DNA from 2 places in the Comamonas sp. lk genome. Region 1 is predicted to be linked to the other one. Evidence: predicted binding sites of a transcription regulator. Region 1 holds the regulator's gene; the other holds the start of a gene.
The links. Region 1 encodes FNR, which switches genes on or off when oxygen is low (the NO sensors DNR and NnrR bind a similar motif). Its sites were predicted from a motif close to TTGATNNNNATCAA; they were not measured.
Positions count from the first base shown of each region.

Region 2: the regulator FNR is predicted to act here: its motif matches at 1,744-1,757, upstream of cyoA (ubiquinol oxidase subunit II).

Region 1 covers NZ_UOOB01000001.1:2,244,278-2,247,959, reverse strand. The annotation lists gene hemN (oxygen-independent coproporphyrinogen III oxidase) at 1-949, opposite strand, end outside; gene fnr (fumarate/nitrate reduction transcriptional regulator Fnr) at 1,211-1,933, shown strand; gene EAO39_RS10330 (hypothetical protein) at 1,999-2,250, opposite strand; gene EAO39_RS10325 (FixH family protein) at 2,458-2,769, opposite strand; gene ccoG (cytochrome c oxidase accessory protein CcoG) at 2,832-3,682, opposite strand, start outside.
Region 2 covers NZ_UOOB01000001.1:2,961,025-2,964,706, forward strand. The annotation lists gene EAO39_RS13450 (tripartite tricarboxylate transporter substrate binding protein) at 1-62, shown strand, start outside; gene EAO39_RS13455 (MFS transporter) at 173-1,513, opposite strand; gene cyoA (ubiquinol oxidase subunit II) at 1,852-2,898, shown strand; gene cyoB (cytochrome o ubiquinol oxidase subunit I) at 2,961-3,682, shown strand, end outside.

The DNA.
Region 1 (3,682 bases):
TATAGCCTTGGAAGTTGCGGTGCAAGCGCCCCTGGCGCTTGGCAATCGCCAGGGAATCATCGGGCAGGGCAAAGTGATCCATGCCCACATAGACATAACCCCCGTCCATAAAGGCATCAATGGCTCCCGAGAGCATATTGAGCTTGTCCTGGCCCATGGGTAAATCCGCAGACTCGATGCGCCGCTGGGGCTTGAACCGCTCGGGCAGGTGGGCATAGGCATACAGGGCGATGCGATCCGGGCGCAGTTCGTTGACCTGGGCCAGCGTGCGCGCAAACGACTGCGGGGTTTGCTTGGGCAGACCGTAAATCAGGTCCACATTGATGGAGGCAAAGCCCAGTTCGCGCGCCTTTTGCACCAGGGCAAAAACCTGCTCGGCAGGTTGTTCACGGTGCACGGCTTTCTGTACCGCGGGGTCGAAATCCTGAACCCCGAAGCTCAGGCGATTGAAGCCCAGCTCCTTGAGCACGGCCAGGCGCTCATTCGTCACGGTGCGCGGATCTACTTCTATCGAGTACTCCCCACCCGCTTCGAGCTTGAAATGCTCACGCATCAAGTCCATAAGCCGGGCCAGTTCGGCATCGGAAAAAAACGTGGGCGTGCCGCCGCCCAGATGCAGCTGGCTGACCGCCTGTCCCTTGCCGCAGTGCTCGGTATGCAAGGCCACTTCACGCGCCAGATAGTCAAGATACTGGGCCGCTTTCTCGTGGTGCTTGGTCACGATCTTGTTGCAGGCACAGTAGTAGCACAGCGACTCGCAAAATGGCACATGCACATACAGCGAAAGCGGCAGCGCCCTCGCTGCGCAGTGGGTCTTGCGTTGCTGGAGCGCCAGGATGTAGTCCTCGGTGCCGAAAGCCTCTACAAAACGGTCGGCTGTTGGAAATGATGTGTAGCGTGGTCCAGGAACATCAAATCGACTCAGTAGCTCGGGCGTAACAGCGGTCATAACGTGAATGTCAGGATGCGCTCACATTGGCGGATGACAGCTTGTTTCCTGATGGGCAGGATTTCTGGCAACTGCAACCGCAATGAACTCGCACACATTGATTGAAGGAATGATTGCAATGTGCCCCAAGCCAAACACATCAGCCTTGATGGATATCAAGAAATGCCAAGGCAACAGCTGCGACAATTTGATCCATCTCATCACTCACCAAGAGGTCACAGATAGTCCAGGCCCACCGGCTTGCACCATCCCTGCTTACCCATGAATCTTCAGACCATCAAAGCAAGCTGCTCCAACTGCAATCTGCGCGAACTGTGCATGCCCATGGGCCTGGACGATGAACAGATGGAGCGTATTGATGAGATCGTGGCGACACGCCGCAAAGTCAAACGCGGTGGTCTGCTGTTTCGCAATGGCGAAGGTTTCACTTCGCTGTATGCCATTCGCACCGGCTTTTTCAAGACCTGCGTCGCCACCGAGGACGGCCGCGATCAGGTGACCGGCTTTCAGATGGCGGGCGAGATCATAGGCCTTGACGGCATCGTCAACGACCACCACACCTGCGACGCGGTGGCACTGGAAGATGCCGAGGTCTGCGTGATGCCGTTTGACAAGCTCGAGCAGCTCTCGCGCGAAGTCACCGCCTTGCAAAATCATGTGCACAAAGTCATGAGCCGCGAGATTGTGCGCGAGCACGGTGTGATGCTGCTGCTGGGCAGCATGCGCGCCGAAGAGCGGTTGGCCGCCTTTGTGCTCAATCTGGTGCAGCGCCTGTCTGCCCGCGGTTTTTCCAAGTCGGAGCTGGTGTTACGAATGACCCGCGAGGAAATCGGCAGCTATCTGGGCCTCAAGCTGGAAACCGTGAGCCGCACCTTCTCCAAGTTTGCCGAAGAAGGCATTGTGGAAGTCAAGCAACGCCATCTGCGCATTCTGGATACGGAGGCGCTCAAGCGCATCGTCAACAGCCAGCAGTGCCACGACTAAGGCACGCCCCACTTCACAATCAAAAAGCCCGCGTCGATGGACGCGGGCTTTCTTCATGGGGCGGCTTACTCAACCAGCGGCTCGGAAGCCATGCCGTGATTGAGCTCCTGCGCGGAGCGCGAAAGCAAGCAGGTGATGTAGCTTGACAACAGGGTCACGCCCCAGAACACAAAGAACGCCAGCGTGCAGACAGCGTTGCGCGACCAGCCCACAGGGCCGATATCGCCGGGATCGACAAAGGCAAAAACTACCATCTCCAGGATTGCCGCCGCCAGAAAAGCCGGCCAGGCAATCCACTTCCAGCGTTGAGCGAGCATGCTGCGTCTCCTTGGGCTGTGTCATCGGTGCAAAACATTTTGCACAAACAGCCATGGAATGCGCCCCCGCAAACCCTTGGATTGCCGCAAACAGCGGGCAAGCCTAGGCAGGTGAAACCCGAATTACTATTTATTTAATAGCTATCAACGCTTCATACATATGGGCTACAGATCGAAAATGCTTTGAATTCACCGAAAAACAAGCATTTAGCGGTCCGTGGGGTGGTCCTTGGCCGGAGTAGCGGCGTGATTGCGGCCCGTCACGGCAGGCGCCAGACTTTTTTGCGACTCTTCCAGGCGCTTGTTGATCTCGATACCGTGCTGGTAGTAATCCGGGTCAATGACGGGATCGGGCGCACTGATGGCGATATAGGCCGTCACAAAGCCGGCCACCACCACGATGGCCGGTCCGGCAACAACCAGCCAGACATGAGGAAACTTCCACCAGGGCTTGCCGTCTTCGGCGTGAACCGGCTTGGCAGCGCGCCCGGCAGGGGCAGAAACAGGACTAGAAGACATGGCAAAACCTCTTTGATCAATCTGCCGCAAGCGCCTGCGAGGCGGCTGCGGCATTCATATTGTTAACGCGGCACCAGAAACACGGCTTTTTCAGACGTGCGCCCTGCACCAGCGGTCACGGCATCCACATTGAAGTACACGGTATGCGAGCCCGGCGCTGCCGATCCATAGGGAATCTGCAGACCCACGGGCACGCCGCGTGTCTCCGCCGGCCCGACCACAACCTCATCTTCAAGCACCACCTCCAGGCCATCCAGTCCCGTGGCCGTGATGCGATAGCGCTGCTCCTGCTCGGTGGCATTCATGATCTGCAAGCGGTAGACATTCTCCAGCTTGCCGCCGGCCACAATGCGCGACAGCGAGGCACGGTCGCGAATCACATTGAGCTTGAGCGGCTCGCGCATGATCAGGCTGCCTATCATGGCCGCGCTCAGACCCAGCAACACCACCGTGTAGATCAGCACCCGCGGCCGGAATACTCTGCGGATGATCTGCGCCTGCTTCCAGGCCCTGGCGATGGCATTTTGCGTGCTCATGCGTATCAGTCCGCGCGCATAGCCCATCTTGTCCATCACGGAGTTGCAGGCATCGATGCACAGCCCGCAACCAATGCACTCGTATTGCAGACCGTTACGGATATCGATACCCACGGGGCAGACCTGTACGCACAGCTTGCAGTCAATGCAGTCGCCCAAGCCCTGGGCCTTGGCGTCCACCTGCTTGGTGCGGGGCGCGCGCGGCTCGCCGCGCTGACCGTCGTAGCTGACGATCATGGTGTCCTTATCGAACATGGCGCTCTGAAAGCGGGCGTAGGGGCACATGTATTTGCAGACCTGCTCGCGCATATAGCCCGCATTGCCATAGGTAGCAAAACCGTAGAACAGCACCCAGAAGATCTGCCAGTTGCCTTGCA
Region 2 (3,682 bases), 720 kb from region 1:
TGGCCGATGAAAGCAAACGCTTTGGCGAAGTGATCAAGAAAGCCGGTCTGGCACTGGACTGATTGAAGCGCTGAAAACAAAAAGCCATCTCGCGATGGCTTTTTTCATGGCTTAAAAGCAAAGCCCGCAGAGATTTGTTCTCTCTGCGGGCTTTTTCTATCTGCCCTCAGGCTTATTGTTCACGTGCCTCGATGGCCCGGTTGATGCCCAGAGCCGCCAGCGTGCACAAGGCGCCGGACAGCAGATAAATGCCCAGGGCCACCAGACCGAACTTGGCCGACACCCCCAAAGCCACCAGCGGCGCAAATGCAGCGCCAATCAGCCAGGCCATGTCGGTGGACAGGGCCGCACCCGTGTAGCGGTAATGCGCCGAGAAGTTGGATGTCACCGTGCCCGAGGCCTGGCCGTAGGACAGACCCAGCAGGATGAAGCCCACGATGATGAACACATTGTTGCCCACGGTGCCGCTACCCAGCAGCCAAGGCGCCAGGAAGCTGAAGATACCGATCAGGCAGGCCATAGTGCCCAAAGTGTTGCGGCGTCCCACGCGGTCTGCCAGCCAGCCCGACAGCATGATGGCCCCAGCCGCCAGAACGGCACCTATGATCTGCACGATCAGCACGTCGATCACGGACTGATGGGAGTACAAGGAGATCCAGGACAGCGGAAACACCGTCACCAGGTGGAACAGCGCAAAGCTGGCCAGAGCGGCAAAAGCGCCGATGAACACATTGCGACCTTCATCGCGCATCAGACTGGTCACGCTGATGGGCTCCAGATCGCGCTCCTGCAGCATCTGCACAAAAGACTGACCTACCACCAGGCGCAGACGGGCGAACAGCGCTACCACGTTGATAGCAAAAGCCACGCAGAAGGGATAGCGCCAGCCCCAGCTCATGAAATCGTCTGCCGTGAGGCTGGAGTACAGATAGGCAAACAGCGACGCCGCCATGATGAAGCCCAGAGGTGCGCCCAGCTGGCCGATCATCGAATACCAGCCGCGGCGGTTCTTGGGCGCCGACATGGCCAGCAGCGAAGGCAGACCGTCCCAGGTACCGCCCAGTGCCAGACCCTGACCCACGCGCAAGATGGCCAGCGCCCAGATGGCTTTCATACCGGCAGTCTCATAGCTGGGCAAAAAGGTCATACCCACCGTGCAGACACCCAGCAGCAGCAGCGCAATCGTCAGCTTGGTGGCACGGCCCCAGCGCCGCTGCACGGCCATGGACAGTGCCGTGCCTATGGGACGGGCAATAAAGGCCAGGGAAAAGATGGCAAACGCCGCCAGCGTGCCATCGAGCTTGGAGAGGAAGGGGAACAGCAGGGAAGGAAACACCAGCACGCAAGCCATGCCGAAAACGAAAAAGTCAAAGTACTCGGATGAACGGCCAATGATCACGCCAACAGCGATTTCTCCCGGAGTCACATCTTCATCGGTATCCGCATAAGCCAGGGTTTCCGAGTTCTCATAGTCTTGCTGAGTAAGACCAATGGATGGGTTCGTGCTACTCATATAGATACAACTCCTTGTCTTACTTGCCATGTCACGCTGACGCATCCATTTCTACGCCCAAGCATGTGCAGCTGCAATAGAGTTTTTGCCCTGAGCCCTGTCGGCGGCAGGCGCAGGACCCGGCGCTTTGAGCCCAAAAACCACGAAAAATTCACAATTTGCGCCCAAGCTGCGCAGCCCGCGGACACAGCTAAACCCTTGTCACATAGCGGATTTTCAGCCCTCCATCCTTGACCTTGGACAAAATGTCCAATCGACAAGACAGCATTTGGTATTACATTTGCCGAGATCCAGTAATCCGCGTTTACACCTAAGCGCGACTTTGTCACGCCTACAGCATGTTAAAAATCAAGGAAATCCGTGGGCCCGCGTGGCTCACAGCGGCTGCTTTGACTGCAACCCTCGCCGGTTGCAGCAAGCTTGTCGTACTCAACCCAGCCGGCGATGTTGCCAAGCAACAAGGCGATCTGGTGGTTACGGCCACCTTGCTGATGCTGCTCATCATCGTCCCCGTCATCTTTTTGACGCTGTTGTTTGCCTGGAAGTACCGCCAGTCGAATACCGAAGCCAAGTACGACCCCGAATGGCACCACTCCACATCGCTGGAACTGGTGATCTGGACCGTGCCTTTGTTGATCATCATTGCTTTGGGCGCCATTACCTGGATCAGCACCCACAAGCTCGACCCCTACCGCCCTCTGGACCGCGTTTCCTCAACCAAGGCTCTTGACCCCAACGTCAAGCCTCTGGAAATTCAAGTCGTGTCTCTGGACTGGAAGTGGTTGTTCTTCTACCCCGAGCAAGGCATTGCGACCGTGAACGAAGTGGCCGCTCCAGTGGACCGTCCCATTCACTTCAAGCTGACATCCACCCACACCATGAACGCGTTCTACGTTCCTGATCTGGCTGGCATGATCTACACCATGCCCGGCATGCAGACCGAGCTGAATGCCGTGATCAACAAGCCTGGCGTCTACGGCGGCAAGTCCTCGCACTACAGCGGCGCTGGCTTTGCAGGCATGACCTTCAAGTTCCACGGCCTGGAAAACGGCCAGTTCGAACAGTGGGTAGCCCAGGCCAAGACCGAAGGCAAGGTTCTGACACGTGACGCTTACCTCGATCTGGCCAAGCCCAGCGAGCGCAATCCTGTGGAACGCTTCGGCACTGTGGACGAAGGCCTGTACAACAAGGTCCTCAACCGCTGCGTGGAAGACGGCAAGATGTGCATGAGCCAGATGATGGCCATTGACGCCGCCGGTGGTCAGCACCATGGCAAGACCTCCAGCGTGATCCTGCCCCTGGACGTCTGCACGTCCAAAGACGCTGACCGCGTTGTGGCCCTGCTCGATGAAGTAGCAGCCTCCGGAGCTGTCGCACAGCAATAAGTAGCTCACGGTGCGACTGAGCCTCCAGCTCCGCCGCTCCAATACGACAAAAGAGACTCAACATGTCTGAAACAACAACCCCAGCCGCCCACTGGCTGCTGGGTCGCATCACATGGGACCAGATTCCCATGACGCATGAGCCCATCGTGCTCATGACCTTTATTGCCGTGGTGCTCGGCGGACTCGTCGTAGTCGCCGGCATCACCAAGTTCCGCCTCTGGGCTCCGCTCTGGAACGACTGGCTGACCTCGATCGACCACAAGAAGATCGGCATCATGTACATGATCCTCGGTCTGGTCATGCTGCTGCGCGGCTTTGCCGACGCGGTCATGATGCGTCTGCAGCAGTCCATGGCCTTTGGTGACAACCTCGGCTACCTGCCTCCGCACCACTACGACCAGATCTTCACGGCCCACGGCGTGATCATGATCTTCTTCGTGGCCATGCCTTTTGTGACGGGCCTGATGAACTATCTGGTGCCGCTGCAGATCGGTGCCCGTGACGTGTCCTTCCCGTTCCTGAACAACTTCAGCTTCTGGATGACGACCGGCGGCGCCGTGCTGGTGATGATCTCCCTGTTCCTGGGCGAGTTCTCCACCTCCGGCTGGCTGGCTCTGTCCAATCTGGGGCACCAGAGTGGAAGCACGGGTCTTGACTACTACATCTGGGGCCTGCAGGTCGCCGGTGTCGGTACCACGCTGTCGGGTATCAACCTGATCGTGACCATCATCAAGATGCGCGCTCCCGGCATGAACCTGATGAAGATGCCCGTCTTCACCTGGAC